3 regions of the Cedecea sp. Ae19-4 genome follow, and region 1 is predicted to be linked to each of the others. Evidence: predicted binding sites of a transcription regulator. Region 1 holds the regulator's gene; each other region holds the start of a gene.
What was found. The regulator Fur, encoded in region 1, represses iron uptake genes when iron is present. The targets are predictions, from matches to a motif close to ATAATAATGAGAACNACTATCAA.

Region 1 (4,601 bases):
GTCATTCAGTTTCTGCTGAAATCCTTTGCTGACGGCGAGTGGAAGTTCAACGTGCCCGTGCTTTGGCAGCAATACGAAACTATCGTTGGCTGGCGGCCTGTTCCGGCCTGGCCATATCCTGCACTATTTATTCGCGGCGGGAATTCTCCATATGTTGATGAAAGCCACCGCGAGGCGCTGCTAAGTCAGTTCCCACAGGCCCGTGCTCACGTCATCGCTGGAGCGGGTCATTGGGTTCATGCGGAAAAACCGGATGCCGTTCTACGGGCGATCCACCGTTATATCGACGCAGAGTAGAAAAACTGATTAAAAACAGACCGACCGGGCAGCTGAAGTCGCTAACGCGTTGGCGCGAATGGCGCGCTGATGTATGATGGCGCGCTTAATTGCACCGGCACCCTGCCCCTGCAGCCAGAATTTCCTGTCAGTATTCTAATCATGGCAAAAGAACAAACGGACCGTACTACATTAGATCTGTTCGCGGACGAGCGTCGCCCCGGGCGGCCGAAAACTAATCCGCTCTCGCGCGATGAGCAATTGCGTATCAATAAGCGCAATCAGCTGAAGCGCGATAAAGTGCGTGGTTTGAAGCGGGTTGAGCTAAAACTGAACAATGAGGCGGTCGATGCCCTCAACCAGCTGGCTGACGCCCGTAACATCAGCCGCAGCGAACTGATCGAAGAGATGCTGTTCGAGCAGCTTAAAAATCTCGGGTAACGCCTTCAGCCACCCTGCGGGTTATCTGAAATCTCAAAAGGGTGAGCAAAACCATGTTGCAGACTGTGCACCCGGGCGTGATAGCTGTTTCCGCTGCTGGAGCTGTTCTGCTATGATTGCCCTATACGTGGGCATTGAACGGCCAGCATACTATTAAGTTTCAAGAGGTTATTTTACTCATGGCAATCGTAGGCATTTTTTTCGGCAGCGACACCGGTAACACCGAAAATATCGCGAAAATGATTCAAAAACAGCTCGGTAAAGACGTTGCTGAGGTGCATGACATTGCTAAAAGCAGCAAAGAAGATCTCGAAGGTTTCGACATTCTCTTGCTCGGCATCCCGACCTGGTACTACGGCGAAGCCCAGTGTGACTGGGATGACTTCTTCCCTACGCTTGAAGAAGTCGATTTCAACGGTAAACTGGTGGCGCTGTTCGGCTGCGGCGACCAGGAAGACTACGCGGAATACTTCTGTGATGCGCTGGGCACCATTCGCGACATTATCGAACCGCGCGGCGCGGCGATTGTGGGCCACTGGCCAACCGCGGGCTACCACTTTGAAGCCTCCAAAGGCCTGGCGGATGACGACAATTTTGTCGGCCTGGCCATCGATGAAGATCGCCAGCCGGAACTGACCGCTGAGCGCGTTGAGAAGTGGGTTAAACAGGTTTCTGAAGAACTGAATCTGGCGGATATCATTAACGCCTGATTTCTCTGGCGCAAATACAGCATTTGCGCCATCTTGATAGCTTTTAGCAATGAAAATAATTGCTACAAGTTTGTAACTTTCTCGTACATCCCTGTACAATGTCTTCCTGATAGCTTGGCTGATAATTACTGTAAATGGCGACGCCGCCACGATTTTTCAGCCTTATTTTGCACCATACTTGCGGTTCCCATTTAGAAGTAGCAGTTCTATAATGAGACGCATTACTCTTTACGCTCACTGCAGTTTGAGCGAATCGTTAAGCAACAGGACACTTTCCGCATGACTGACAACAATACCGCATTAAAGAAGGCCGGCTTGAAAGTCACGCTTCCTCGATTAAAAATCCTCGAAGTGCTGCAAGAGCCGGTAAATCATCACGTCAGCGCGGAAGACTTATATAAACGTCTGATCGACATGGGCGAAGAAATCGGCCTGGCGACCGTCTATCGCGTGCTGAACCAGTTTGATGATGCAGGGATCGTGACCCGCCATAATTTTGAAGGCGGCAAGTCCGTTTTTGAGTTGACCCAGCAGCATCACCACGACCACCTGATCTGCCTCGACTGCGGTAAAGTGATCGAGTTCAGCGATGATTCTATTGAATCCCGCCAGCGTGAAATTGCCACTCGCCACGGCATCCGCCTGACTAACCACAGCCTCTATCTGTACGGACACTGTGCTGAAGGTGACTGCCGCGAAGACGACACGGCCCACGATCCTAAATAAGTAATCCGCATTAACAAACGCTGCTTCGGTGGCGTTTAAAAGCAAAAACCGGCAGGTTTCCCTTGCCGGTTTTTTTATTGACTGAAAAAGGCTATCAGCTGTTATTGGCGCGAATCTCCTGCCAAATCTTATCGCAGCGTACCTTCGCGGCTTCATCATTGCCGCTCTTTCTTGCCTGGATACATTTCTGGTAATCCAGCACGTTCACCGTTTCTTTCTCAACAAACGCTTTATGCTGTTTTTCCTGGCGCAGTACGTTCAGCACGCTTTGGCAGGCTTCAATTTTATCCGGATTGCCTTCCGCCGTATTGATACAGGCGCTATAGGCCTGCTTCAGGCGTGAATCTTCCGGAGGTGCAGGAGGTTGAACGCAGGCAGACAGCGTGAATACAGCGGCGGTAATCAGCAGAATCTTTTTCATGTTCGGTTCCTTATAAAAAAACGGGCGCTTGCGCGCCCGGTTTCACATCAGAAGATGGTGAACGGAGCAATCACGATGAATTTCACGTCACGCTCATCCTGGAAGATGTTGCCGTACCCACCGCCCCAGCTTGGGATGTCGGAGTGGTTGTCGTACTGAGTGAAGTGCAGTTTGAACAGCGTGCCTTTCGCACGGCCTTCCTGTACGGTATACATGGCGTCGAGGCTGTAAGAAGACTCTTTGATCTTGTTGGAAGCGAGATCCTGGCGGTTACCGGAAGCATCAAGCGCCCATGTAGATGGTTTTGCGTCCCATGCATAAACGTAAGAAGCACCCACTGCCCAACCCGGCAGGTTCCAGTTGCTCAGGTCATACATTGCACCGAAGAACACGGCTTTTTCACCGTTGGCGTTGAAGTCAGAGCGGTTATCCCACCACACATCCAGACGACCGTTGGAAGACGCGTAGGTTGGCGTCATACGCTGCAGGAAGTAACCCTGCTGGCCTTCTGCCTTCACCATGGTCCCTTCCAGACGCAGGTCGACCTGGCCAATTTTATAGCCAAATGTCAGCGCCTGGAGCCATGCGGTGCCATCGTAGATATCATTGATGGTGTTGTTCGCGGCTTTATCACGGGTGCCGTAGAACTGGTAGCTGGTGCTCAGCGGGCTGCCTGCAACGTCGAATTTGTAGCTGGCTTTAGCAAAGTACTGATCAACAAAGCCCTGAGCCTGACCGAATGCGGCTTCCAGAATCAGATCGTTTTTGAAGTCATACTTCGCGCCGATGGAGTGCAGATAGTCAACTTTGGTCTTTTTATCGTTCTGGTAGAACTTGTCGGTTTCAAGGTGCCATGGCGCCTTGTACTCGTTAGTCCACATGTAGGAGAAGCTCAGCGCACCGGCATCACCGTAGTCAAATGCGGCTCCCGCTTCAGCCCCCTGATAAGTACCAGGCATGAAGCTCCAGTGTGGTGCTAACAGCGTTTGACCGGTTGGCTGAATGTAACCTGCGCGAGCCCAAACCGGGCCGTATTTGAATTTGGCCGCCGCTTTATAAAGGCTGATGCCACCTTTATCGCCGGAGTAGTCTTCGTCGTAGGTTTTATTTTTAGAGGAGAATGCGATTTCGTTCGGGTGACCGCTGGCGCTGTCTTCGGCCATTTCAATGGCGGTGAAAGCGGCAATATCAAAACCAAACATATCGGCCGCATAGCCAGACTGGAAGTCGAGGTTGGCGTTCCAGGTTGAGTGCGACAGGTTAGTTTTGTACTTACCGTCGGAGACGTCTTTACGGTCACGTTCACGCTGCCAGTAATAGATGCCGCCGGTCAGCGTGGAGTCATCAACAAAGCCCGCGGCGCTAGCCTGCGGAGCCACGACAAAACCTGAAAGAGCGGTAACGCTTGCAATAGCAAGAGCAAGCGCACTACGTTTGCCACTAAACGTACGCATAGTTAAATTCCTCTTTGACGTAAAAATCATCGTCTGACGTGAAAAGCGCCAATGACGAAAAAAAGTAAAATTGCCTGACGGCTAAAAGCGGTTTTTGCCTAACACACCCGCATTACTGCTGCTCATAGACTATTTTTCGCGACGCGAATTATCAATGACTTTGTATCAGAGATTTCCTGGAGTATGACAGAGAGCACATAATCTATGTGCATTTGTAACAAAATTGCGCAGCAGATTATTAACCCTGATTACGATTGATTTTAAGAATAAAACTTCATTGAGAGCGCTTTCATTATAAGCATCAGGAGATTACGGGGAAGGCATGACTTCCTGTGAGGAAATTTTCACAGAAATGTGAATGAGAATTAATTCGCATCGCGAATGTGCATATAAGGTTAATGACTGGTAATCAAAAAGAAAAAACGCCGCATTTAGCGGCGTTTTCATCAGGCAATAAACGGCAATTATTCGCCGATCTTAGCCCAGGTATCACGCAGGCCAACGGTGCGGTTAAACACCAGTTTTTCCGCCGTCGCATAGCGGCTGTCCAGGCAGAAGTAACCTTCACGCTCG
Region 2 (4,601 bases), 130 kb from region 1:
AATGCTTGAGCCATCAGAGGTAACTCCTTGTTGAAAATTATGTTGTCTGTCTTTTTTTGGGTGATTTTTCGACTATAACATTTTCTTATGAACGGGCATCAAGCGATTTTTTCACCGGAAAGGCAATAAAGAAGGGAAGCGTTTAGTCGGGCTATTAACCCTAAAAAAATCTAAATTTCGGTCTAATAACAGACAATAAATTGTCTTCTCTGTTTTTCGGCCGTTGGCGATCAATTTGGGAGGCTTATTAGCCTCCCGAACCGAGCTTAGAAGTGCGTATTGACGCTCATGTAGTACGTGCGGCCAGGCTCGTTGTAGGTCTCCGCGCCAGCGCCGTACATGTAGGATTTGGTCGTGTCATTCCCGGTGGTCTGGGCGTTACCTGCGCGCCAGTGGCGCTTATCCAGCAGGTTGTCGATCCCGGCTGTGAAGCTGACGTTTTTGGTCGCGTCCCAGGTCGCGCTCATGCCAAGGATGCTATAAGGGCTGACCTCGTTGGTGTCGCTGCCGGTGACAGGAACTCCCTTATAGTTGTACTTCTTCGGTGCCTGTTTGCCGTACCACGTCAGGGTGCTTTGCAGCGAAATGTCCGGGCGAACCTGCCAGCTAAGCGTGGAGTTAAGCGTGTATTCAGGGATGATCGACAGGCGATCGCCGGTTTCCTTATTTTTACTTTGCAGCATGTAAGTCAGGTTGTTATTCCAGCTTACGGTCTCCGTCAGCGGCAGATTAATCGTACCTTCAAGACCTTCCACCACCGCTTTAGGCACGTTGCCCCACTGGTAGATGTCGGTTTTCTTGCTGTTAGAGGCAATAGGTGAATAGCCGGATTCAATTTTGTTGCGATAGTCGTTCCGGAACCAGGTGATCCCGGCCTGATAGCCGTCACGCTTGAACTCCAGGCCAATTTCTTTGTTGACGCTGGTTTCGGCTTTCAGATCCTCATTCCCCATCAGATAACACGCCCCGCCGCTGGCCGCACAGCCCTGACCGCGGCTGTAAAGGATGTAGTTCGGGTTGGTCTGATACAGACTTGGCGCTTTATAAGCCCGGGCAATACCGAGCTTCAGCGTCAAGTCTTCCACCAATTCCTGGCTCAGATTCAGCGACGGGCTCCAGTTATCCCCCACGATGGAGTGATGATCGAACCGAAGACCCGGTGTCAGCATGGTGCTGCTGGTTAGCTCCATATTGTTTTCGGCAAACAGAGAGAAGATCTCCGCTTTGGAATAAGGGCTTCGGCCGGTGGATGAGAGCCCCGGAATCGGCCCGCCTTCGCTTAACGACTGGGTGTTGGAGGTACCGTCTTTCATGCGCTGCTGATTCCATTCGCTACCGACGGTGAGGTTTTGATTCACCAACAGGGTAAACGGAATGCTTGCTTCGCTGTGCAGCATGACATCGCTGAGATCGATATCTGAGAACTGGTTGTTGGAGAAAATCCCCTCCGTGCCGCCCGCCAGGCCCTCATTCATGCGCGAGTTACGGGTGTGTTCGTATTGCGCATAAGTGTTGGTGGTGACGCCGTTATCCCAGCCGCCGGTCCAGGTCACGGAATAGGTCTGGCGGTAGAGACGATTGGTCTCTTTGCCGTAGTTGTCCTTCACCAACTGGCTGGTATTCGTATTCTGTGTATCACCTGAATAGAGATTCCCCTGGCGACTGTAGCCGGTTTCAAACTCCAGCGCCTGCATCGGGGCAAATTCCCAGCGGATCATTCCGTTCAGGTCTTTATGGATAACGCCTTCTCGGCCCGCTGGCAGCGTGTTGGCGTAAGACCCGGTGCGCAGTGACTGGTGCCCCTGGTTGATGTCCCAGGCGTCCGCCTGCGTTTTATCGAGGTTGCCGTAGAGGCGGAAACTCACGTCGTCACCGAGCGGCCCGGTCAGGCTGAAGTTGGTGCGTTTCGTTGCGCCTTCATCTTTGTGCTCCGGGGCATTGAAATAGGTGTTCCAGCTGCCGTGGAATTCGTTGCTGCTGCGTTTGGTGATGATGTTCACCACGCCGCCAGCCGCCCCATTGCCGTAGCGGGCTGCTGCCGGGCCGCGCAGGACCTCAATGCGTTCGATCATTTCCGGTGGAACCCAGGAGGCATCGCCGCGGGTATCACGCTCGCCGCGCCAGCCCAGGCGCACTGAATTGCGGCTGGTGACGGGTTTACCGTCAACCAGGATCAGCGTGTTTTCTGGCCCCATACCGCGAATGTCGATCTGGCGGCCGTTGCCGCGCTGCCCGCTGGTGGAGTTGCCGGTCAGGTTAACTCCCGGCATGGTGCGAATGATTTCAGAGACATCGCGCGCGACCGGGTGCTTCTTTAATTCGTCGGAAGTAATCACCGACACGCCGGGTGCCTGCAGCGTTTGCTGGGCTGCGGTGACGACGAGCGTGTCTTCGTTTTCAGCGGGGGTTACCTCTGCTGCTGCCGCTGAAAAAGCGGTGCCGTAGAGGCCCAGACTCACCAGTGTGGCGAGGGAGTACGATAATGTATTGTTCATTATTTATCCTGAGTGTCACCGCCTGCGTCCCTTAAGTTCCTTTCCCAAACGAGGAAGGACGCGGCAAAAGTGCCTGGAGTTGAAAGTGCGGAAACACGCTATTGCAAATGAAAACAATTATCAATGTCTTTATCAATTGCATTTTTGCAATCTATTAAAGCCGCTAATTAATCAGCCTGGGTTATTACTCCCCGTATCAATCATTCATTAACCTGATGCTCCACAATTGACCTTCTGCTGTTACGGTTCCGATACATATTTAGGTGATCTCATTAACAAACTGAGGTAAATGCCCCGTGTTTTGCCCCCTTCCGATTGTGAGAATCTCTATTCCAGGCTAGAAACAAAATGTAACAACTCTCGGTATCCACTTAGAAAACGGACAAAATTGATGGATAGATTTGGGAAACACCTCGTCTGGGTCGTGCTCGCTTTGATCGGCGCATTCGCCCTCGGCTACATCGCACTGAATCGCGGTGAACAGATAAATGCGCTGTGGATTGTTATTGCCTCAGTTTGTATCTACCTGATTGCCTATCGTTACTACGGTTTGTTTATCGCTAAACGCGTGCTAACGGTGGATGCCACGCGCATGACGCCGGCCGTGCGAAACAATGACGGCCTTGATTACGTCCCAACGGATAAAAAAGTGCTGTTTGGCCACCACTTTGCCGCCATCGCCGGGGCGGGGCCGCTGGTGGGACCGGTGCTTGCCGCGCAAATGGGTTACCTGCCGGGCATGCTTTGGCTGCTGGCAGGCGTGGTACTGGCGGGCGCCGTGCAGGACTTTATGGTGTTGTTTGTCTCCACGCGTCGCAACGGGCGTTCGCTGGGGGAGTTAGCTAAAGAAGAAATGGGCAACACTGCGGGGGTTATCGCACTGGTCGCCTGCTTTATGATCATGGTGATTATCCTGGCCGTGCTGGCAATGATCGTGGTGAAGGCGTTAACCCACAGCCCGTGGGGGACTTACACCGTGGCCTTCACCATCCCGCTGGCGCTGTTTATGGGCGTCTACATTCGCTATTTGCGCCCTGGGCGTATCGGCGAAGTGTCGGTGATTGGCCTGGTGATGCTGGTGTTTGCCATTATTTCCGGCGGCTGGGTAGCGGAGAGCCCGACCTGGGCGCCGTACTTTGATTTTACGGGCGTGCAGCTCACCTGGATGCTGGTAGGGTACGGTTTTGTGGCCTCGGTGCTGCCGGTGTGGCTGCTGCTGGCCCCGCGTGATTACCTCTCCACCTTCCTGAAAATCGGCACCATCATCGGGCTGGCTATCGGCATTTTGATCATGCGTCCGACGCTGCAAATGCCATCATTAACAAAATTCATTGATGGCACCGGCCCGGTCTGGAGTGGGGATCTGTTCCCGTTCCTGTTTATCACCATCGCCTGTGGGGCCGTTTCCGGCTTCCACGCGCTGATTGCTTCCGGCACCACGCCAAAAATGCTGGCGAACGAAAATCAGGCCTGCTTCATTGGCTACGGCGGCATGTTGATGGAGTCCTTCGTAGCGATCATGGCGCTGGTGGCAGCCTGTATCATCGATCCGGGCGTGTACTTCGCGATGAACAGCCCGATGGCTGTATTGGCGCCTGCTGGCACGGCGGATGTTGTCGCTTCTGCCGCGCAGGTGGTGAGCGGGTGGGGCTTCCATATCACTCCGGAAACGCTGACCAACATTGCCAACGAAGTGGGCGAACAGAGCATCATCTCCCGCGCCGGTGGGGCACCAACGCTGGCCGTTGGCATGGCGTATATTCTGCACGGCGCGCTCGGCGGGCTGATGGACGTCTCGTTCTGGTACCACTTTGCCATTCTGTTTGAAGCGCTGTTTATCCTGACGGCGGTGGATGCCGGGACTCGTGCGGCACGTTTTATGCTGCAGGATCTGCTGGGCGTAATCTCTCCGGGACTGAAACGGACGGACTCGCTGCCGGCCAACCTGCTTGCCACCGGGCTTTGTGTGCTCGCCTGGGGTTACTTCCTGCATCAGGGCGTGGTCGATCCGCTGGGCGGCATTAACACGCTGTGGCCGCTGTTCGGTATCGCCAACCAGATGCTGGCGGGCATGGCGCTGATGCTGTGCGCCGTTGTGCTGTTCAA
Region 3 (4,601 bases), on a different contig from region 1:
TTTGCCTTCGTAAATATCCAGCGTCGAGACAAAGTTCTCATAGCCGGAAAACATCACCATCACCAGCAGGCCGCCGACCAGCGCCATATCCACCAGCGAGAGCAGGGTCAAAATTAAGTCAGCCTCCGCAATCGAGAAGATATTCGGGAGAACGTGAATGATCTCCTGGAAAAACTTCACCGTCAGCGCAAGCAGGGCCAGAGATAACCCGAAGTAAACCGGGGCCAGAAGCCAGCGCGAGGCGTACATCGCATTCTCAATAAAACGTTCCATAATGTCCTGTCTGGAAATAGCAAAAGGGCGTCATTATAGCGAATTCCGGCGTTTAAGCGTGAGCCCCGGACGCAGGATTACAGGGCTCACACGCTGTTCAGGTCGATCTCCGGGCGCTGATACTGTGGCCATACCAACGCGACCAGTGCAGGATAAGCGTCGCGGCTAAACTCGTTAAAACACTGGCGCAGGTTCAGCACTTCAATATCTGACAATGGCACCTGCTCACCTTCGGCACAGCGTTTTTTAATATTGTCATAATATTTATACACCGCCGAATTTAAATCACTGCAGCGGCGCTGGGCGCTAAATAAAACCGGCTGGGAAGTCAGTTCATCGATACGCATTTTTTTAATTGTGGCGTGAGTAAAATCAATATACTCACTGTTAATACGCCAATAATAGCTGGGCGTAATTTTAGACATCAGCATGCCAAAATAATCTTCCCGCTCTTCGCTGGTGGTGATGGGTTGTATTTCACCCGCCGCACGATTTTTCTTATTATTTGAAGCGCTAAACTCCTTGAGCATAACCAATACAGCACACAACAAAATCAAAATGGTGACAATAGAATAAAATATGCTGTGCATAAGAAACTCCTGTTTTTTTTATTTTTGAATTGAGGCATCATATCGCGAATCTCTGAACCTGAATATTGAACCGATTTCAAAGGATCACATTCGATGCTGCCTGAACACTTCTTACCACGGCGCTATCCCGTTGTTGCACCGTCAACGCTCCCTGCAGAAGCTGAAAATAGTACCACGTCGGAAGTCGTTCAGGACAAGATTTTAACGCTGGAAAAAAACATCCTGAGCGGCAGTCATTATGCCGGGCAGGCCAAGAACCGCCTGCTTGAAGAAACCGACCGTCATATTAAAGAGCGGCTGCTGTGCGCGGTTAGGATAGAGGCGTTACATGCCCTGATAGGCGAACTGGTTGAAAAAGAACTTATTAGTGCCGCCGATTTGCAGATGCTTATCGAAGACAAAACCGCCTGGGTGGGTAGCAAGGAGCAGGAAATTTGGGTTAATCAAATGACCCAAGAAAAACCCTGGCCATTATGCTATTCAATTGAGGAGTAGTGCTATGGCAGAACCTCTAAAAAAACAGCCCTTGTTAATTAGCGCTGATGAAAATAAAGACCATGAATTTACGTTAAGTAAAAATATAGCGATTCTGGTTCGCCTTAAGAATGAAAATATCACCCGTAATACGCAGGAAGTTACGGATATTACTTCGGCGCTTATCGATCTGAAGTGGATGAACCGCCGTGAAATCTTCCCGTGGCGCGCCAAAGAAGAGGTGTATGGGGCGGTGCTGGAAGAGATCCTCAGCCATCATCCGAAGCTTAAAGAGCAGATTCTTAAGCGGCTGGAAGGGCATTATCAGCGCCTGAAGGAGCAGGAAGCCCAGACGCTGTCGATGACCCGTGGTCTTGCAGAGAAGACGTGGAAAAGTTCTACGCTGTGAGTGGGGTTTGCCCCTTTCCCAGGCCCTCTCCCCAGTGGGGCGAGGGAATATAAAGAGTAATAAAATTTAACGATTTCTCTCTTTGGCTGTCTGTTAGTCACAAATAAGCTATATGAAGGTTCAGCTAAGGTTCCGTTCACCTCAAGCACAGCTTTATATGCAGCCCCCAAACTTGTGAACGACTCGGTGGAGTCACCGTCACTCCCCCGATACCCCGGACTCCCGGCCAAATAAATCGACCGCTGAAGCGGCAGACCTCCGTTTTATCTCCCAGTCCTGGGTCAGCTGAGATGCGCTCCCGACGCTCTCAGCCTCCGGCCGCTCCCGGCGTCCGGACCCTGGCCAGTCGGAGAGAAAACGGAGGCGATTTAAGCCGGAACCGAGCCTCGCTTTAAGCTCAAAGCAACGCTGAACGCAACAGTCGCTGCAAGTCACACCGCCACGCCCTTGTCCCCGGCTCTCATCGCCCCCGGTGATGACCCAACTCAGGCGGGGTTGATCTGTCGGGAACAGCGAAAGAGAGCGATCGTCAGGAACGAATCGCGAACGACCCCGAATGTTTGGGTGATAGCCGGTGGGTTTACCGCTTCAGCGGCGATGAGCTCGCCGGGCGCCGGGGCTGTTCGGGGGATGGCGTTATCCCCCGGACACGTTCACCGTGCTCTGAACGCGCAGGGGAAACAGATTTACGGGTGAACGTAACAACTACGGAGAGAATAAACTTGAGTTGTTTTCACCCTCTCCCAAGAGGAAGAGGGCCGTGATGAGGGTCATGCCCACTTACTTCGCTTTCGTGACTTCCTGGCCGACCAGGCCAATCTTCAAATACCCTGCCTGGTGCAGCGTATCCATCACGTCCATCAGCGTTTCGTAGTCCACCGTTTTGTCCGCGCGGAAGAAAATGGTGGTGTCTTTTTTCCCTTCGGTTGCGGCAATCAGCGCATTGACCATCGACTCTTTGGTTACCGGGTCATTACCGATAAACATCGAATGATCGGCTTTTACCGACAGATAAACCGGCTTCTCAGGGCGTGGCTGTGGTTCACTGCTGGAGGCCGGAAGGTTAACCTTCACGTCCACCGTTGCCAGCGGCGCCGCCACCATGAAGATGATCAGCAGCACCAACATCACGTCGATAAACGGCGTAACGTTGATTTCGTGCATTTCACCATTGTCATCGAGGTTTTCGTTCAGACGCATTGCCATGGGGCATTAACCTACTCGCAGTTGCTGGGTATTACGCACCGGACGCGGCTGAGCGGTACCATCCAGGTCCAGATCGCGGCTTTGCAGCAGCAGAACCTGCGCGGCAACGTCGCTGAGGCTGGCTTTGTAGCTGCCGATCATACGCGCGAAGATGTTATAGATAACCACCGCCGGGATGGCAGCAACCAGGCCGATTGCCGTCGCCAGCAGCGCTTCTGCGATGCCCGGGGCAACGACCGCCAGGTTAGTGGTCTGGGATTGAGCGATACCGATGAAGCTGTTCATGATGCCCCAAACGGTACCGAACAGGCCGACGAACGGTGAAATCGCACCGATGGTGGCCAGGAAGCCGTTACCGCGCCCCATGTGACGCCCAACGGCGGCCACGCGGCGCTCAAGGCGGAAGCCGGTACGATCTTTAATGCCTTCGTTATCTTCCACGCCGGCTGAAAGTTCCAGTTCGTTCTGGGCTTCGTTGATTAACAGCGTGCTCAGGCTTTTACTGTCAAAGGCTTCTGCCACACTGCTCGCTTCGTTCAGGGAGCGCACGTTAGCCAGCTGCTGCTGCTCTCGCTTGAGGCGACGTTTCTGGGTGATCAGCTCCACGCTCTTACTGAAAAAGATGGCCCAGGTGACAACAGAGGCCAGAATCAGGCCAATCATCACGATCTTCACTACGATGTCAGCATGTTGATACATGCCCCAAACGGACAGATCCGTCTGCATCAGATTACTCGTCACGTCTTACGCTCCAGCGAGAAATAAATGTCAAAACTGAGACTAATATATCAAAAAACTATCGAATTGATAGTCGTTCTCATTAGTATTTGCAGACTGCCGGAAATTGTTGAAGCATTCCTTGCGCTTACGCAGGAAAAGCGCCCACCTGGCGAAATGATGACTTTTTTCGCCAACCTGAGAAAACGCCATGATGCCCTTTGCCCATTCTGTGTTAATTTACGTCCAGACATCCAGATGGTTAGACGGGGAAGCGGAAATGGCGGAAAAACACATCGAAACGGCGCTGGTCAACGCCGGGCGCAGCAAGAAGTTTACTCAGGGTTCGGTTAACAGCGTGATTCAGCGCGCCTCCTCCCTCGTCTTTGAAAGCGTTGAGGCCAAAAAGCAGGCCACCGCTAACCGCGCTAAGGGCGAGCTGTTCTATGGCCGTCGCGGCACGCTGACCCATTTCTCGTTGCAGGAAGCGATGTGTGAACTTGAGGGCGGCGCGGGCTGTGCCCTCTTTCCCTGCGGCGCCGCCGCGGTGGCTAATACAATTCTGGCCTTTGTTGAACAGGGCGATCACGTTCTGGTGACCGAAACGGCCTATGAACCAACGCAGGATTTCTGTACCAAAATTCTCTCAAAGCTTGGGGTTAGCACTGGCTGGTTCGCGCCGGAGATTGGTGCCGATATTGCCAGCCTGATTCAGCCGAATACCAAAGTCGTTTTTCTGGAATCCCCCGGTTCCATTACGATGGAAGTCCACGATATTCCGGTGATTGTCGCAGCGGTAAGGCGCGTTGCCCCCGACGCTATCATCATGATCGACAATACCTGGGCGGCTGGCGTGCTGTTTAAAGCGCTGGAGTTCGGCATCGACATCTCCATTCAGGCGGGAACCAAATATTTAATTGGCCATTCGGATG

Region 2: AAIE02_RS01380 (TonB-dependent siderophore receptor) is a predicted target of Fur. The motif match lies at 2,597-2,619, and genes of this name have one in related genera.
Region 3: exbB (tol-pal system-associated acyl-CoA thioesterase) is a predicted target of Fur. The motif match lies at 3,757-3,779, and genes of this name have one in related genera.

Annotation. Positions count from the first base shown of each region.
Region 1 covers NZ_JBCHWG010000001.1:432,833-437,433, reverse strand. Annotated here, with positions in the region: gene ybfF (esterase) at 1-297, shown strand, start outside; gene ybfE (LexA regulated protein) at 439-717, shown strand; gene fldA (flavodoxin FldA) at 897-1,427, shown strand; gene fur (ferric iron uptake transcriptional regulator) at 1,707-2,153, shown strand; gene AAIE02_RS02005 (ChiQ/YbfN family lipoprotein) at 2,248-2,574, opposite strand; gene chiP (chitoporin ChiP) at 2,622-4,028, opposite strand; gene glnS (glutamine--tRNA ligase) at 4,493-4,601, opposite strand, start outside.
Region 2 covers NZ_JBCHWG010000001.1:305,817-310,417, forward strand. Annotated here, with positions in the region: gene gdhA (NADP-specific glutamate dehydrogenase) at 1-14, opposite strand, end outside; gene AAIE02_RS01380 (TonB-dependent siderophore receptor) at 267-2,495, opposite strand; gene cstA (pyruvate/proton symporter CstA) at 2,887-4,601, shown strand, end outside.
Region 3 covers NZ_JBCHWG010000003.1:517,399-521,999, forward strand. Annotated here, with positions in the region: gene AAIE02_RS20340 (TIGR00645 family protein) at 1-273, opposite strand, end outside; gene AAIE02_RS20345 (ESA_00282 family adhesion-associated protein) at 360-863, opposite strand; gene AAIE02_RS20350 (hypothetical protein) at 957-1,358, shown strand; gene AAIE02_RS20355 (hypothetical protein) at 1,363-1,746, shown strand; gene exbD (TonB system transport protein ExbD) at 2,527-2,952, opposite strand; gene exbB (tol-pal system-associated acyl-CoA thioesterase) at 2,959-3,693, opposite strand; gene metC (cystathionine beta-lyase) at 3,950-4,601, shown strand, end outside.